Regions from separate parts of the Actinoplanes oblitus genome, predicted to be linked through region 1. Evidence: predicted binding sites of a transcription regulator. Region 1 holds the regulator's gene; the other holds the start of a gene.
The links. The regulator HrcA, encoded in region 1, represses chaperone genes, less so after heat shock. The targets are predictions, from matches to a motif close to GGTTNGCACNCTCNNNNNGAGNGTGCNAACC.

Region 1 (8,534 bases):
GGACACCGTAAAAGCGCCGGACCTCGCTACGAGGTCCGGCGCTTTTGCATGTCGTACGCCAATCCGGTGTTGATTTTCTAATAGCGGAAACGCTGCTGGGCGCTGCGGCGGTTGACCCAGGCGGGCAGCTCGCCGCTGTGCTCCTGCCGCGGATGCCGCTCGGCCGGATCGTGGTTGGCGGTGATGTCCCGCATCGTCACGACCAGGCCACGCACCAGCCGGTCCTCGCGCAGATCCCGATAGGTGAGCTCGACCAGGATCTGGCCGCCGTCGGCCCGCTGCAGCGCGCAGTGCGCGGTGCCGTCGCCCAGCGACCGCAACGCGTTGCGGACCCGCGCCCGGTCGGCCGGGTGAACCAGCTCGTCCAGCGTGGTCAGCGGCGGCAGCTCGACCCGGCCGAGCAGCTCGCGCAGCGCCGGGCTGGCGTAACGCACCCGCTGGTCGGCGTCGATCACCACCATCAGGTCGGCCGTGTTGCGGATCACCGCGCGCAGGTAGAGATCGCTGTCCCGCCGGCCGATCGCCTCGACCAGGGTGATCCGGTCCAGGGCCAGCGCGGCCTGCCCGGCCAGCACCTCCAGGGCGTCGTGGCCGGCGACCAACTCCCGCCGGCGACCGGTGATGATCAGCGCGCCGCCGCTGGGCCGGGCCACGTCGAGCGGTTCCAGGCGCAGTGGGCAGACCAGGGTGCGGTCGTCCGGATCGGCAGCGGCCAGCCACCAGCCGCGCGTCGCCGGACCGGTCACCGCGGGCGGCTGCTCGGCGGGGGACAGCTCGTCGGCGAGCGACACCCGGCGCACCGCCTGCGGCGGCAGCAGCCGGGCGACCGCGGCGCGCACCGCGGCGTCGACGGCCGGCCGGTCCGCGGCGGCGACCAGGGCCGCCGTCGCGGCACGCAGGCCCCGCTCGCGGGTGAGCGCCTGGCTGTGCCGGCGGATCGCGTCGGCCAGCCGGGTGATGGTGAGCAGCAGGGTGAGGGCGCCGGTGATGGCGATCACCGGCCCGTCGTCGACCCGCCCGTGCAGGGACTCGATGAGCAGCACGACGGGCGGGCCGCAGGCGGACACCGTGAGCATCGCCGACCACCGGAACTTCCAGGGGCTGGGCCGGACCGTGGCCGGCTCGGTCAGCCGGACCATCGACGGGTGCAGCGCGGCCAGCGCCCAGCAGAGGTAGAGCACCACGTACGCCGACTCGGTCAGCGGGCCCTTGGCCAGCGGATAGCCGATGTCGCCGGTCAGCATCCCGAGCGCGCCGAGCAGCAGCAGCCACGCGGAGACGTTGCGCCGGTCGCCGGTCACCAGGCGGCCGGCCACCCCGATCAGCAGCAGGTCACCGATGACGTCGGCGGGCGGGACGGCGCCGAACTGCCCGTGCGAGCCGATCACGAAGACCCAGATGATCAGCAGCGCCGAGCAGGAGAAGGCGAGCAGGTCGATCAGCCGGGCCCGGTCGACCAGCAGCGCGCCGCCCCGGGTGAACTGCAGCAGGCAGAGCGCGACCAGGCCGAACATCACCAGGTACCAGGCATCCGCGACGTCCCGCAGGTGATACGAGTAGAAGACATCGCCCACCGCGAGCGTGACCAGCGACCCGGCGAGCAGCCACCAGGGCGCCCGCCGCGCCGGTCGATGGCGCCGCACACCGTAGGTGATCGCCCCGAGGCCCCCCGCTCCCAGCAGGATCCATTCGAGCGCTCCCCAGAACACGCCCTACTTAGTACCAGGGCGGTTGCGCAGTGTCCATGTCGATGTATACGCAGCGCAACCCAGGGATGCGGGCCAAGAACTACGGCATGTCACCGAAAGTTGCGGGGAGCGTCGTCAGCTGAAGACTTCGGCGACGACGCGGCCGTCATCGTGGGCGCCGGCCGTGGTTACTTGCTGCCACTTGCCGTCCGGGGCGTGCCACTCCAGGTTGCCGAAACGTACCCGTTCGAGGCCGGTCGCCGAGGCGTGCGAGACCAGCCAGTGCGCGTATCGCCAGCCGCTGTCCGCGGTGCTGACCGAGACCGTGAGACCGGCCGCCTCCGTGCTGGCGGCGTCCAGTTTCTTGCCCCAGTCGAGTTTGAGGCCGCGCAGCAGGGCGGTCGCCGCGGCCGCGCCGCGCACCACCGGGGAGCCGGAGACGGTGCACTCGACGGCGCCGGTGGCCCGGCCCATCAGCGCGCGGGCCAGCACCCGGGACTCGTCCGCCCACTTCTCGTACGCGTTCGGGTACGCCGAGCGCTGCACCCGCTGGGCGGCGTCGGTCACCCGCATCTGCTGCCAGCCCTTCACCTTGCGCAGCGCGGTGTAGAACTTGCCGGCGGCGTACCTCGGATCCTTGATCTGCTCGACGGTGCCCCAGCCCTGGCTGGGGCGCTGCTGGAAGAGGCCCACCGAGTCGCGGTCGCCGTCGTCCAGGTTTTCCAGCTTGGACTCCTGCAGCGCGGTGGCCAGCGCCACCACCAGGGCCTGCTCCGGCATCTCCCGGCGGATGCCGATCGCGGCGATGGTGGCCGCGTTGGCCATCTGCACCGAGTCCAGGGTCACCTCGCCGTCGGCGCGGACCGTGCACTCCGGGCCGAGCCGGGGCAGCTTGATGCCGCCCGGGCTCTGCCGGAGCACGACGATCACGCTGACCACGGCGATGAGGACGAGCGAGACGAGTACCCCGACCACTGGCTTAACCCGCACCGCACCTCCTCGTCATGGGACGCCAAGCCTAATCAACGAGCGCACGGAGATCATCGTGACTGCGCCGGAACCCAATTCGGATCGCGTTTCTCCCGGCGGGCGGCCACGCCCTCGCGGCCCTCGGCGGAGGTGAAGTATCCCGCCGATCGGTCACTGAGGTCGGCCAGTTCGGTGCGGATGGACTCCGACCTGGTACGCCGCAGCAGCTGCTTGGTGCCGGCCAGTGCCAGCGGGCCACCCTTGATCAGCGACGCGCAGTAGTCCGCCACCGCCCGGTCCAGCTCCTCGTCCGCGACGGCGGCGGTGACCAGCCCGATCTCGGCGGCCCGGGCGCCGTCGAAGACGTCGCCGGTCAGGTAGAGCTCGGCCGCCGCCCGCGGCGCCAGCCGGGGCAGCACGGTGGCACTGATCACCGCGGGGATCACCCCGAGCCGGACCTCGGTGAACGCGAAGGTGGCCGACCGGGCGCAGACCGCGATGTCGGCGGCGCCGATCAGTCCCAGGCCACCGGCCCGGGCCGGCCCGGCGATCCGGGCCACCACCGGTTTCGGGAACTCCCAGAGCGCGGCGAGCAGGTCGGCCATCAGCTCCACCGGCAGGCGCTCGCCCGGCCGGGTCGCGGCGGTCTCCTTCAGGTCGGCGCCGGAGCAGAAGACCGGGCCGGTGTGCGAGAGCACCACCACCCGGACCGCCGGGTCGGCGGCCGCGGCGCCGAGCGCGGTGAGCAGCTCGGTGATCAGGGCGCGGGAGAGGGCGTTGCGGTTCGCGGGGCTGTCCAGCGTGAGAGTGGTCACCCCGGCGACGGTGACGGTACCGACCAGATCCATGTCCGGCACCTTAACGCTTCCTTGGGCGCGGCCCCAGGAGATCCACGAGCGGTCGTCCCGCGGGGACCAGGCACACTTGGCGGATGGCCGGCGCACTCCCTGATGGCGAACCCGTTCCCGCGGACGGGTCGCTCCCCGACACAGCAACTCGCGAGGTGGGCGCGCGGGGCTTCGCGGTCTACGTCCACGTGCCGTTCTGCGCGAGCCGGTGCGGGTACTGCGACTTCAACACCTACACCGCGAGCGAGCTGGGCGGCGGGGCGAGCCGGGACGAGTACGCGGACACCGTCCTGAAGGAGCTGGAGCTGGCCGCGAAGGTGATCCAGCCCGGCCGGGTGGACACCGTTTTCGTCGGCGGCGGGACACCGACGCTCCTGTCCGCCACCGATCTCGGAAAGATCCTGGAGGGCGTCGACCGCACCTGGGGGCTGGCGGCCGATGCCGAGGTGACCACCGAGGCGAACCCGGAATCGGTGGACACGTCCTCTCTGACGGCGCTGCGGACGGCCGGCTTCACCCGGATCTCGCTGGGCATGCAGTCCTCCGCCGAGCACGTGCTGCGGGTGCTGGACCGCAAGCACACCGCCGGCCGCGCACCCCGGGCCGCCGAGGAGGCCCGGAAAGCCGGCTTCGAGCACGTCAACCTGGATCTGATCTACGGCACGCCGGGCGAGACCGCGGACGACTTCGCCCGCTCGCTGCGGACCGTCGTCGACGCCGGGGTGGACCACGTCAGCGCCTACGCCCTGATCGTCGAGGACGGCACCCGGATGGCCACCCGGATGCGCCGGGGTGAGCTGCCCTACCCCTCCGACGACGTGGCCGCCGACCGCTACCTGGCCGCCGAGGAGGCGCTCACCGCCGCCGGCTTCCAGTGGTACGAGGTGTCCAACTGGGCGAAACCCGGCGGCGAGTGCCGGCACAACCTGCGGTATTGGACCGGCGCCGACTGGTGGGGGCTGGGACCCGGGGCGCACAGCCACGTCGGCGGGGTGCGCTGGTGGAACGTGAAGCATCCGTCGGCGTACGCAAATCGTCTGAATGATGGGGTTTCCCCCGGTCACGGTCGTGAGCTGCTCAGTGCTGAGGACCGGCACGTCGAGGACGTGATGCTGCGGGTCCGGCTGCGCGAGGGGATCCCGCTGGACCGGGTGGACCCGGGCGGCGCGGCCCGGGCCCTCGGCGACGGGCTGCTGGAGCCGGACGCGTACGCCGATGGTCTGCTGGTTCTGACCTTGCGCGGCCGGCTGCTGGCCGACGCGGTGATCCGCGACCTGGTCTGAGCCGGTTACCGCAGGAACCTGCCGCTCATCGGATAGCGGTAGGGCTCGTTGTTGGCGGCCTTGATCCCGGCGATCACCCCGAAGATCGTGCCGGCCAGCCAGGCGAGCACGGTGATCGCCACCCCGATACCGAAGCAGATGGTGGCGTACCCGATCAGCGCGATGATCGACCAGAGCACCTGGAAGTTCAGCGCGCTGATCGACTCGGCGCGCACGGCCGGCGATCGGTCACCGCGAGCCAGCAGCGAGATCAACGGCGCCACCCAACCGGCGCACCCGCCGCCGACGAACGCGCCGGCCGCGCCGCCCAGGTGGGCGACCAGGATCCAGGCGCGATCCTCCGAGCCGAGGGCCGGATAGCCGGGCTGGTATCCGCCCGGCGGGGGAGTGTAAGGGGATCCGGGGGACGTAGGGTACCCGTCACCTGGCGGTCGAGGCGGCTCCGTCATGGCCGACACGCTATCGGAGACCGAACAACGGCGGACCTTTCGATCATCGCGTTGCCGCCCGCCGCGAAGTAGACTGGCACTCTGTCCGCGGGAGTGCCAGAGGGAGGGGTCATATGAGTCTGGATGACCGCAAGCTCGAGGTGCTGCGGGCGATCGTCGAGGATTATGTGAAAACTCGCGAGCCGGTCGGCAGCAAGGCGCTGGTCGAGCGCCACCAGCTCGGCGTCTCCTCGGCCACGGTGCGCAACGACATGGCCGTCCTCGAGGAGGAGGGCTACATCCGGCAGCCGCACACCAGCGCCGGCCGGGTGCCCACCGACGCCGGTTACCGGCTCTTCGTCGACCGGCTCACCCGGATCAAGCCGCTCAGCCCGGCCGAGCGCCGCGCCATCGAGCGCTTCATGATCGGCGTGGTCGACCTCGACGATGTGGTGCATCGCACGGTCCGCCTGCTCGCCCAGCTGACCCGCCAGGTCGCGGTGGTGCAGTATCCGAGCCTGTCCCGCTCCACCGTGCGGCACCTGGAGCTGGTCCCGATCTCCACCACCCGGCTGATGCTCGTGATGATCACCGACACCGGCCGGGTCGAGCAGCGCCTGGTCGAGATGCCCGGCCCGGTCCCCGACGGCGAGGTGTGGGACCTGCGCCGCCGGGTGAACGAGAAATTGGCCGGTCAGAAATTGGCAGACACCCCGCCCCTGGTGCAGAAACTCGTCGACGAGTGCGTGCCCGGGAGCCGGGGGAACATGGCGTGCCTGGCCACCGTTCTGCTGGAGACGCTGGTCGAGCGGAGTGAGGAGCGCCTCGCGCTCGCCGGGACGGCCAACCTCACCCGCGGCGGTGTGTTGGACTTTCAGGGCACGCTGCGTCCCGTACTCGAAGCGCTCGAGGAGGAGGTCATCCTCCTCAAGCTGATCGGCGACCTGGAGCCGAGCACCACCCGGGTCCGGATCGGCGACGAGAACGAGATCGACAACCTCCGGTCGGCATCCGTGGTCAGCACGGGTTACGGACCGGGTGCGACGATCGTTGGTGGGCTCGGCGTGCTGGGGCCGACAAGGATGGACTACCCCGGCACCATCGCTACTGTTCGTGCAGTGGCACGCTACGTTGGCGACCTGTTGGCACAGAATTGACGGATCCGCGCAGACATTGAGGACTCCAAACCCCGTGGCCAAGGACTACTACGGAATTCTCGGCGTGAGCCGGGAAGCCACCGACGACGAGATCAAGCGCGCCTACCGCAAACTGGCTCGGCAGTACCACCCGGACGTCAACCCCGATCCGGAGGCGCACGAGAAGTTCAAGGACATCAACGCGGCGTACGAGGTTCTCTCCGACGACCAGAAGCGGCAGATCGTCGACCTCGGCGGTGACCCGCTGGCGCCCGGCGGCGGCGCGCCCGGCGGCGGTCCCGGCGGGGCCGGCCCGTTCGTCGGCTTCCAGGACATCATGGATGCCTTCTTCGGCACCGCGGCCGGTGGCGGCTCGCGCGGGCCGCGGCCGCGCACCCGTCCCGGCGCCGACGCCATCCTGCGTCTCGAGCTCGACCTGGTGGAGACCGCGTTCGGTGTCGAGGCGCCGATCACCGTGGACACCGCGGTGCTCTGCACCCAGTGCTCCGGCGCCGGCACCGCGTCCGGCACCCACCTGGCCACCTGCGAGGTCTGCGGCGGCCGCGGCGAGGTGCAGTCGGTGCAGCGCACCTTCCTCGGCCAGGTCGTCTCGTCCCGCCCCTGCGCGAACTGCCAGGGACACGGCACGATCATCCCGACCCCGTGCCCGACCTGCGCCGGCGACGGCCGGATCCGCACCCGCCGCTCGCTGACCGTGAAGATCCCGGCCGGCGTCGAGGACGGCATGCGCATCCGCCTGGCCCAGCAGGGCGAGGTCGGCCCCGGCGGTGGCACCGCCGGTGACCTCTACGTCGAGATCCACGAGCGCCCGCACGACGTCTACTCGCGCAAGGGCGACGACCTGCACTGCCGGGTCACGCTGCCGATGACGGCCGCCGCGCTCGGCACCAGGATGACCATCAAGACCCTCGACGGCGAGGAGAACATCGAGGTCAAAGCGGGGACGCAGCCGGCCAGCACGCTGCGGATCCGGGGCAAGGGGGTGCCGCACCTGCGTGGTCAGGGCCGCGGTGATCTCTTCGTCCACCTGGACGTCAAGACGCCGACCAAGCTGACCGCGGACCAGGAGCGGATGCTGCGCGACTTCGCGAAAACGCGCGGCGAGGACATCGCCGAGCTGAGCAAGCAGGGCGGCTTCTTCAGCCGGATGCGGGACGCCTTCAACGGCCACTGATCGCCGGGTCATCAAGATCAAATTCACGGGCTTGATGACTCGGATCCGCGCTGATCACTGATCGTCGCTCCCGCCAGGGACCCTTGCGGGCCGGGCAGGACGCTGGCGCGTCCAGAACGCCCGGCCCGCCAGGGACCCTTGCGGGCCGGGCAGGACGCTGGCGCGTCCAGAACGCCCGGCCCGCAAGGGCGACGTCCGCGGGTGGTTGCGACGTGTCAACCCCCGGACCGAGCCGGCGGCGTCGCTCTCGCCGGGTGGTGGTGAGTGGGCGTCGCTCTCGCCGGGTGGTAGTGGGTGGGCGTCGCTCTCGCCGGGTGGTAGCGGCTTTCGTGAAGCGAGCGGCGCTGGTGTCGGCGTGTGGTCGCGGCTCGACCGTCACATGGTCGGTGCCGGTCGCCCCGGGTGCCGGGCGCCGGTCTCGCCCGGCGACCTCACCGGGGCAGCCAGCGCCAGTCCAGCTCCAGCGGAACCGGTGGCGGACCGGGCAACGGGCCGTCGGCGCGCAGGCCGTCGAGCAGCATGGTGAGACATCGCCGGCGCAGCTCGCCGGTGCGGCCCGGATCGGGGACGCGGATCGCCGCGCACATCTCCAGCAGCAGTGTCACGTCCGCGGGACCGACGCCCGGGCGCAGGTGTGGCTGGGCCCGCTCGACCAGGCCGGTGGCGAGCTCGGAGGCCCGGCGCGCGTCCTCGTTCATCTGCTCGGTCGGGGTGAACGTGCCGGCCAGATGCACGGTGAGCGAGTGCACGTCGGCCCGCACCACGCCGTGCAGGAACGTGGTTAACGCGGCCCAGTCGTCCGGCTCGCGGGCGGCCCGCTCGGCCTCCGTGATGAAGATCCGCAGCCCGTCGTGGCAGAGCGTGCGGAGCAGATCCTCCTTGCTCGGATAGCGCCGGTAGAGCGCGCCGATGCCGACCTTGGCCCGCTCGGCGACCGCGGCGACCGGCGCGCGCGGGTCGGTCAGGAAGATCTCCCGGGCCGCGACC
Region 2 (8,534 bases), 660 kb from region 1:
GGACGTGGCGCCGTGTACGTGGACGTACCGCAGCAGTGTCCCGAGATTGTGCCGGCGAACCTCTTCCTGGCTGGGCCCCGCTCGCATCGTTACCGGTTGCCCGTGGCGGCGGCCCGGCGCCGGGCCAGGGCGTCGACGCCCGCCGCGATCAGCAGGATCACACCGGTGGCCATGTACCGGCTGCCGGACGAGACGTCCATCAGGAACATGCCGTTGTCGATGACCGCGATCACCGCGCCACCGATCACCGCGTGGATGACCTTGCCCTTGCCGCCGAAGAGGCTGGTGCCACCGATCACCGCCGCGCCGACCGCGAAGAGCAGGGTGGTGCTGCCACCGGTGTTCGGGTCGACCGAGCCGGCCCGGCTGACCGCCATGACGCCGCCGACCGCGGCCATGAACGAACCGATCACGAAGACCGAGATCCGGATCAGGTCGACCGGGATACCGGCCCGGCGGGCGGCCTCGGCGTTGCCGCCGACGGCGTAGACGTGCCGGCCGTACGTGGTGCGGCCCAGGACGAACGTCCAGAGCACCAGGAAGAAGCCGATCACCGGTGCCGCGATCGGCACGCCCTTGAGCGAGGCGATGGCCGGGTTGATCGCCCGCTCCTGGGTCAGGATCGCGGTGGTGATCAGCAGCAGCGCGGCGAGACCGGCGATGCGCAGCGCGATGATGCCGACCGGCTCGGTGACCAGGCCACGCTTGGCCCGGCCGCGGAACCGCATGAACTGGATCAGCGCGAATACCGCCACCGAGCCGATGGCCAGGATCCAGCTCCAGGAGACCGGGAGGCTGTCCTTGTTCAGCGACTTGATGAAGCCGTCCGGGATCGAGATGTTCTTGCCCTCGTCGAGCAGGTTCAGCAGGACGCCCTGGAAGGCCAGGAAGGCGGCCAGCGTGACGACGAACGACGGGATGCCGACCTTCGCCACCAGGAAACCGAGCAGCAGGCCGACCACCATACCGGTGGCCAGCGCGGCGAGCAGCGAGAGTGGCTGGCTGACGCCGTGCTTGGTGAGCAGGATCGCCATCACCGCGCCGCAGACACCGGAGGTGAAACCGGCGGACAGGTCGATCTCGCCGAGCAGCAGGACGAAGATCAGGCCCATCGCGATCATGATGATGCCGGCGGCCTGGTTGAACAGGTTCGCGAAGTTGCCGGCGCTGAAGAACGTGTCGGTCCGCGCGGTGCCGAAGATCAGCACCAGGACGACCAGGCCCAGTACGGCGGGCAGCGCGCCGAGGTCGCCGCCCCGGACCCGGCCCCAGTAGTCCCGGAAGTGGCTGGCGACGGTCGGCTTGACGACCTTGACGCCACCGGCGGTCTCGAGGGTTGAGGTGCTCACTGCTCGGCTCCCGGCATGATCTCGACGAAGTCGGTGGGCTTCTCCGGCGGGAGACCCAGGTTGCCACTGCGTCCGCCGGTGATCAGTTCGACGACCTGCGAGTGGGTGACGTCGCTCGCCTTGACCTGGGCGGCCATCCGGCCGAGGTACAGCGCGGCGATCCGGTCCGAGACCGCGAAGACGTCGTTCATGTTGTGCGAGATGAGCACCACGCCGAGGCCGTTGTCGGCCAGCCGGCGGACCAGCTCCAGCACCTGGGCGGTCTGTGCCACACCCAGAGCGGCGGTCGGCTCGTCCAGGATGACGACCTTGCTGTTCCAGAGCACGGCCTTGGCGATCGCCACGGTCTGCCGCTGGCCACCGGAGAGGCTGGCGACGAGCTGGCGCAGCGACTTGACGGTGCGCACCGAGAGGCTGGCCAGCGTCTCACCGGCCATCTGCTCCATGGTCGGCTCGTCGAGCACGATGCCGCGCTTCTTCTCCCGGCCGAGGAACATGTTCTGGACGATGTCCAGGTTGTCGCAGAGCGCGAGGTCCTGGTAGACGACCTCGATGCCCAGCTCCGAGGCGTCCCGGGGGCTGTGGATGGCGACCTGTTTGCCGTCGAAGGTGACCGTGCCGGCGTCGATCGGGTAGATGCCACTGATGCACTTGACCAGCGTCGACTTACCGGCGCCGTTGTCACCCACCAGGGCGGTGACCTCGCCGGGGTACACGCTCAGTTCGACATCGTGGAGGACCTGTACGGGACCGAAGCTCTTGTCGATCCCGCGCAGTTCCAAGAGGGGTGTCGCGGCCACGGATGTTTCTCCTTCGTTCGGTGACCGACCGTTCAGGGGACCGCTGGAAATCGACTCAGGCGCCGCTCACGGAGGACGTGAGCGGCGCCGTCGCCGGTGATCTAGCGGTGATGCTGCGGGATCAGCTGATGCCCGCGGCCTTGCACTTGTCCGCGAAGGCGGCGGTGCAGAGCTCGGCCTTGGTCACGAAGCCGTCGTCGACAACCGTCTTGACGTTCTCCTTGGTGATCGCCTCCGGCTTCAGCAGCACGGACTTGACCTCCTTCTTCGACTCCGGGTCGGTCACCGAACCGGTGGCCGTGGTCGGGGTCTGGCTCTTGGCCAGCGCGACAGCCAGCTCGGCGGCCGCGTCGGCCTCCTTCTTGATCGCCTTGTAGACGGTCATGCACTGGTCGCCGGCGAGGATGTTCTGCAGACCCTGCACGGTGGCGTCCTGGCCGGTCACCGGGACCTTGCCGTTCAGCTTGTTCTTCTTCAGCACCTCGATGGCCGCGTTACCGAGACCGTCGTTCGCGGCGAGCACGCCGGCGATCTTCGGGTTCTTGGTGAGCTGCTGCTCGAAGATGGTGCCGCCCTTGGCGTTGTCCCAGTCCGGAACCGCGTCGTCCGGGCCCTTGACGAAGTCGCCCGAGTCGAACTTCGGCTTGAGGACCGAGTCGTAGCCCTCCTTGAACAGGGTGGCGTTGTTGTCGGTCGGCGAGCCGTTCAGGTACGACACGACCGGCTTCACGGCCTTGGCCGCGGTCAGGCAGTCCACCAGGCCCTGACCCTGCAGCTTGCCGACCTCGTTGTTGTCGAACGAGACGTAGTAGTCGGCGCCACCGCTCAGCGTCAGACGGTCGTAGTCGATCGTCGCGATGCCGGCCTTCTTGGCGTTCTCCAGGACGTTCTTGCCGGTACCGGAGTCCAGGTTGACGATCATCAGGACCTTGACGCCGCTCTGGATCATGCCGTCGGCGATGGTCTGGAACGAAGTCTTGTCGCCCTGCGCGTTCTTGATCTCGGCCTCGACGCCCGCGGCCTTGAACGCCTCGGTGAGGTACTTGGTGTCCGCCGTCTCCCAGCGAGCCGAGCTCTTGGTGTCGGGCAGGATCACGCCGACCTTGCCGGCCTTGGCGGTGTCGCCGGAGCCGGACTTGGCGGTGTCGTCGCTCTTGTCGCCACAGGCGGCCATGCTGCCGGTGGCCAGGAGGCCGACGGCGGCAAGGGCGAACAGTCCCTTACGCATTCCGTATGTCCTTTCGGGGGGTAAATCCGGAGCCTTCGTTCGGATTTGTCAGGGGTGTGGTGCGTGCCTGGGAGTGTCGCTCCCCTGGGCGCCGATGGATCAGGAACCGGTTTGTTGTGCCCGGCAACGTATTCCGGCGGTGGCCTAGAACACAAGGCACCCCGGTGATCTATCTCGTAACGAGGGATAACAATCCGGCAACGTGGTCGCCTCGCAACCCGCCCGACCCGCCCCCGAAAGTCGCGTTTCCCGTCGCATGACGTAACGCTAAGTAATAACTCGCTCGGATGTCGGCGGAACCCGGCGTCACGTCCGGATCATGGCAACGGTGGCGCCGGTCAACCTGATCAACTCGGTCGGCGCGAGGGCGACCTGCAGGCCGCGCCGACCGGCCGAGACGTACATCAGGTCCAGTCCGGTCACCGAGTCGTCGATCACTGTGGGCAGCCGCTTGCGCTGACCCAGCGGACTGATCCCGCCGCGGACGTACCCACTGCTGCGCTCGGCGACGGCGCGGTCGGCCAGCGTCGCCCGCTTGCCGCCAGCCGCCTGCGCGAGGGCCTTCAGGTCCAGATCGCCGGTGACCGGCACGACGCCGACCACGAGCCGGCCGTCCACCTCGGCCACCAGCGTCTTGAACACCCGTTCCGGTGGCACGCCGAGGGCCGCCGCGACCAGGGCGCCGTAGTTCGGGGCGTCCGGGGACACCTCGTACGGGTGCAGGGTGTGCGCCACTCGCTCCGCGGTCAGCAGCGCGGTGGCCGGGGTGCCGGCCGCTTTCTTCGGCATGCGCCGCACGCTACTCCGGGAGTGATCCACCCGTACGCCCGATTCGGGCGCGTTACGACGGTTCGGTGCCGTCCTCCGGAACTCCTCAGGAATGCGCCGTCAACAGCGCGGTGGGTGCGCCGTCCACCCGGGTCAGCACCAGCCCCGCCGCGTGCGGCCCGGACAGCTTGAGGTCCTTGCGCAGCTGGTCGGGGACGAGGGCCGACCCGCGCTTGCGGATCTCCAGGGTGCCGACGCCCCGCTCGCGGAGCAGGGCCCGCAGCCGCTTCAGGGAGAACGGCAGCACGTCGGTGACCGCCAGCCGCCTGGCGAACGGCGTGTCCACCGGCTCGTCGGTGTAGACGTAGGCGATCGCCGGGTCGGCCAGCCGCCCGCCGATCAGCTCGGCGAACTCGGCGACCAGATGCGACCGGACCACCGCCGGATCCGGGTCGTAGAACCACGCGCCGACCGGGCCGACCGGGGCCTGCTCCAGGCCCGAACCGGTCAGCTCACCGAGGCCGACCAGGGTGGCCCGGCGCGGCGCGGACGCCAGCGGCCCGCACCAGAACGCCGCCTCGACCAGGTCGCCGCCGACGCTCACCCACTCGCCCTCCGCACCCGGCGGCAGCAGCCCGTGGTCGATGCCGGGAGCGAGCTTGAGCACCGTCCGCGGCACCCGCCCGGCCAGCCCGGCCACGAAGTCCCAGGGCGGCGAGTACGCCTTCGGGTCGAACACCCGGCCCCGCCCGGCCTGCCGCCGGGCCGGATCGGCGAACACCGCGTCGTACCGCTCCACCTCCACCGTGGTGGCGTCGGCGCAGACCACCGTGATGCGGTCGGCCAGCCCGGCGGCTTCGGCGTTCGCGGCGGCCAGCGCGGCGGTGCCCGGGTCGGCGTCCACCGCGTACACCGCGATCCCGTGCCGGGCCGCGGCCAATGCGTCGGACCCCAGCCCGCAGCCGAGATCCGCGAGGGTCGTCACGCCGCAGGCGGCGAGCCGGGCCGCCCGGCGCTCCGCGACCACCGCGCGAGTCGCCTGCTCCAGGCCCGGACGGGTGAAGAACATTCCGGTGGCGTCCGGGCCGAACTTCATCGCCGCCCGGCGGCGCAAACTAGCCTGGGTGAGTGCGGCGGCGGACAGCTCCGCGCCGAAGCCCCGGGCCCGTAAGGCCGAGGCCGCGGCGAGCGGCTCACCGTCGCCGACCTCGGCCGCCACGGCCAGGGCCTCGGTCCCTTCCGGGGTTTGCAGGAGAGCGAGAAGTTCAGGGGTCACACCAGGCATTCTCCCCGGCGTGACAGGTTGGCACTCTGGTTGACGGAGTGCTAGTTCCGGCATAATCTCCGATTAGCACTCTCAACATGAGGGTGCCAGCCGCCCGGGCTTGCTCGTGGCGGTTAGGCACCAGGCGGACCGGCACCCGCGACGACGGCCCCGCCCGGTGGCATGAGGCATCTGACCGGCCTGTTTCATGGCCGGCGAAACCTGTACCCAGGAGGGTATGCCCGTGACTACCGCGACCAAGGTTGCGATCAAGCCGCTCGAGGACCGCATCGTGGTCCAGGCGAACGAGGCGGAGACCACCACGGCGTCGGGCATCGTGATCCCCGACACCGCGAAGGAGAAGCCGCAGGAGGGCACCGTCCTCGCCGTCGGCCCCGGCCGGATCGACGACAAGGGCAACCGCGTCCCGCTCGACGTCAAGGTCGGCGACGTGGTCCTCTACTCGAAGTACGGCGGCACCGAGGTCAAGTACGCCGGTGAGGAGTACCTGGTGCTCTCCGCCCGCGACGTCCTCGCGGTCATCGAGAAGTAAGACCTAAACCGACTGTGCAGACGCCCTGTTCCGGGAAATCGGGGCAGGGCGTCGGCGCGTGAAGGGACCTCATACATGGCGAAGATCCTCAGTTTCTCTGACGACGCCCGGCACCTGCTGGAGCACGGCGTCAACACGCTCGCCGACACGGTCAAGGTCACTCTCGGCCCGCGCGGCCGCAACGTCGTCCTGGACAAGAAGTTCGGCGCCCCGACGATCACCAACGACGGCGTCACCATCGCCAAGGAGATCGAGCTCACCGACCCGTACGAGAACCTTGGCGCGCAGCTGGTCAAGGAGGTGGCGACGAAGACCAACGACGTCGCCGGCGACGGGACCACCACGGCCACCGTGCTGGCGCAGGCGCTGGTCCGCGAGGGTCTGCGCAACGTCACCGCGGGTGCCAACCCGATCGGCCTCAAGCGCGGCATGGACCAGGCCGCCGAGGCCGTCTCCAAGGCGCTGCTGGGCAAGGCCGTCGAGGTCGCCGACCACAAGGCGATCGCGAACGTGGCCACCATCTCGGCGCAGGACGCCACCATCGGCGAGCTGATCGCCGAGGCGATGGACCGGGTCGGCCGCGACGGTGTGATCACCGTCGAGGAGGGCTCCGCCCTGCACACCGAGCTCGACGTCACCGAGGGTCTGCAGTTCGACAAGGGCTTCATCTCGCCGAACTTCGTGACCGACGCCGAGTCGCAGGAGGCGGTGCTGGAGGACGCGCACATCCTCCTCACCACGCAGAAGATCTCCAGCATCGAGGAGCTGCTCCCGCTGCTGGAGAAGGTGCTGCAGACCGGCAAGCCGCTGCTGATCGTGGCGGAGGACGTGGAGGGCCAGGCGCTCTCCACCCTGGTGGTCAACTCGCTGCGCAAGACCCTCAAGGTCGCCGCGGTGAAGGCCCCCGGTTTCGGTGACCGCCGCAAGGCGATCCTGCAGGACCTGGCGATCGCCACCGGCGGCGAGCTGATCGCCCCCGAGCTCGGTTACAAGCTCGACCAGGTCGGCCTGGAGCAGCTGGGCAGCGCCCGGCGCATCGTGGTCGACAAGGAGAACACCACCATCGTCGACGGTGGCGGCAACGCCGCCGAGGTCGCCGACCGGGTCTCGCAGATCCGCAAGGAGATCGAGGCGTCGGACTCCGACTGGGACCGGGAGAAGCTCTCGGAGCGGCTGGCCAAGCTCTCCGGCGGCATCGCGGTGATCAAGGTCGGCGCCGCGACCGAGGTCGAGATGAAGGAGCGCAAGCACCGCATCGAGGACGCCATCGCGGCGACCAAGGCGGCCGTCGAGGAGGGCACCGTCCCCGGCGGTGGCGCCGCCCTCGCGCAGGTCGCCAAGGAGCTCGACGGCGGTCTGGGCCTGTCCGGCGAGGAGGCGATCGGCGTGTCGATCGTCCGCAAGGCGCTGGTCGAGCCGCTGCGCTGGATCGCTCAGAACGCCGGCCACGACGGCTACGTCGTGGTGGGCAAGGTGAACGAGCTCGGCTGGGGCCACGGCCTCAACGCGGCCACCGACGAGTACGTCGACCTGGCCGCGGCCGGCATCATCGACCCGGTGAAGGTGACCCGCAACGCGGTCTCCAACGCCGTCTCGATCGCCGGGCTGCTGCTGACCACCGAGAGCCTCGTGGTGGAGAAGCCGGCCGAGCCGGCCCCCGCCGCGGCCGGTGGCCACGGGCACAGCCACGGCGGCCACGGGCACGGCCACCAGCACGGTCCGGGCTTCTGACCGGTTGTCTCACAAGGGCGCGTCCTCCCGGGGGCGCGCCCTCGCCGTGTCCGGGGGTTTCTCCGGCGCCTCGCCCTGCCACTCACGCCACAGCGCCGCGTACGACCCGTTCGCCGCGACCAGCTCGTCGTGCGACCCCAGCTCGGTGATCCGCCCGTCCTCCACCACCGCCACCCGGTCCGCGTCGTGCGCCGAGAACAGCCGGTGCGCGATCGCCACCACCGTCCGCCCGTGCACCACCGCCGCCAGCGACCGCTCCAGGTCCCGCGCCGCCCGCGGGTCGAGCAGCGCCGTCGCCTCGTCCAGCACCAGCGTGTGCGGGTCGGCGAGGATCAGCCGGGCCAGCGCCACCTGCTGCGCCTGCGCGGCGGTCACCGGCAGCCCGCCGTCGCCGATCAGGGTGTCCAGCCCGTCCGGGAGCCCGTCCGCCCACTCCAGCGCGTGCACCGCGGCCAGGGCGGTCCGGATGTCCGGCTCCGGCGCCCGCGGCCGGGCCATCGCCACGTTGTCCCGCAGCGTGCCGACGAAGACGTGGTGCTCCTGGCTGACCAGCGCCACCTCGGCCCGCAACCGGTCCGGGGAGAGCTCGGCGAGCGGCACCCCGCCCACCGTGACGCTGCCCTCGGTGGGCTGGTGGATGCCGGCCAGCAGCCGGCCCAGTGTGGATTTCCCGGCGCCGGACGGGCCGACCACGGCGAGCCGCTCGCCGGGCCGGAGGGTCAGGTCGACACCGTGCAGCACCTCGCGCCCCTCGACGTAAGCGAACCGCACGCCGCGTACCTCCAGTTGGGTGCCGTCCGGCGGCGGCGCGTCCCGCCGGGACCGCTGCGGCGCGTCGGCC

Region 2: a site for HrcA is predicted at 5,492-5,522, ahead of groES (co-chaperone GroES). Genes of this name have one in related genera too.

The regions. Positions count from the first base shown of each region.
Region 1 covers NZ_CP126980.1:1,406,710-1,415,243, forward strand. The annotation lists gene Actob_RS06400 (PAS domain-containing protein) at 78-1,709, opposite strand; gene Actob_RS06405 (hypothetical protein) at 1,824-2,678, opposite strand; gene Actob_RS06410 (enoyl-CoA hydratase-related protein) at 2,729-3,505, opposite strand; gene hemW (radical SAM family heme chaperone HemW) at 3,589-4,788, shown strand; gene Actob_RS06420 (DUF4870 domain-containing protein) at 4,794-5,237, opposite strand; gene hrcA (heat-inducible transcriptional repressor HrcA) at 5,351-6,373, shown strand; gene dnaJ (molecular chaperone DnaJ) at 6,408-7,547, shown strand; gene Actob_RS06435 (TetR/AcrR family transcriptional regulator) at 7,979-8,534, opposite strand, start outside.
Region 2 covers NZ_CP126980.1:746,627-755,160, reverse strand. The annotation lists gene Actob_RS03485 (ROK family transcriptional regulator) at 1-87, opposite strand, end outside; gene Actob_RS03480 (sugar ABC transporter permease) at 90-1,349, opposite strand; gene Actob_RS03475 (ATP-binding cassette domain-containing protein) at 1,346-2,149, opposite strand; gene Actob_RS03470 (sugar ABC transporter substrate-binding protein) at 2,271-3,377, opposite strand; gene ybaK (Cys-tRNA(Pro) deacylase) at 3,684-4,166, opposite strand; gene Actob_RS03460 (class I SAM-dependent methyltransferase) at 4,252-5,430, opposite strand; gene groES (co-chaperone GroES) at 5,648-5,962, shown strand; gene groL (chaperonin GroEL) at 6,038-7,693, shown strand; gene Actob_RS03445 (ABC transporter ATP-binding protein) at 7,703-8,534, opposite strand, start outside.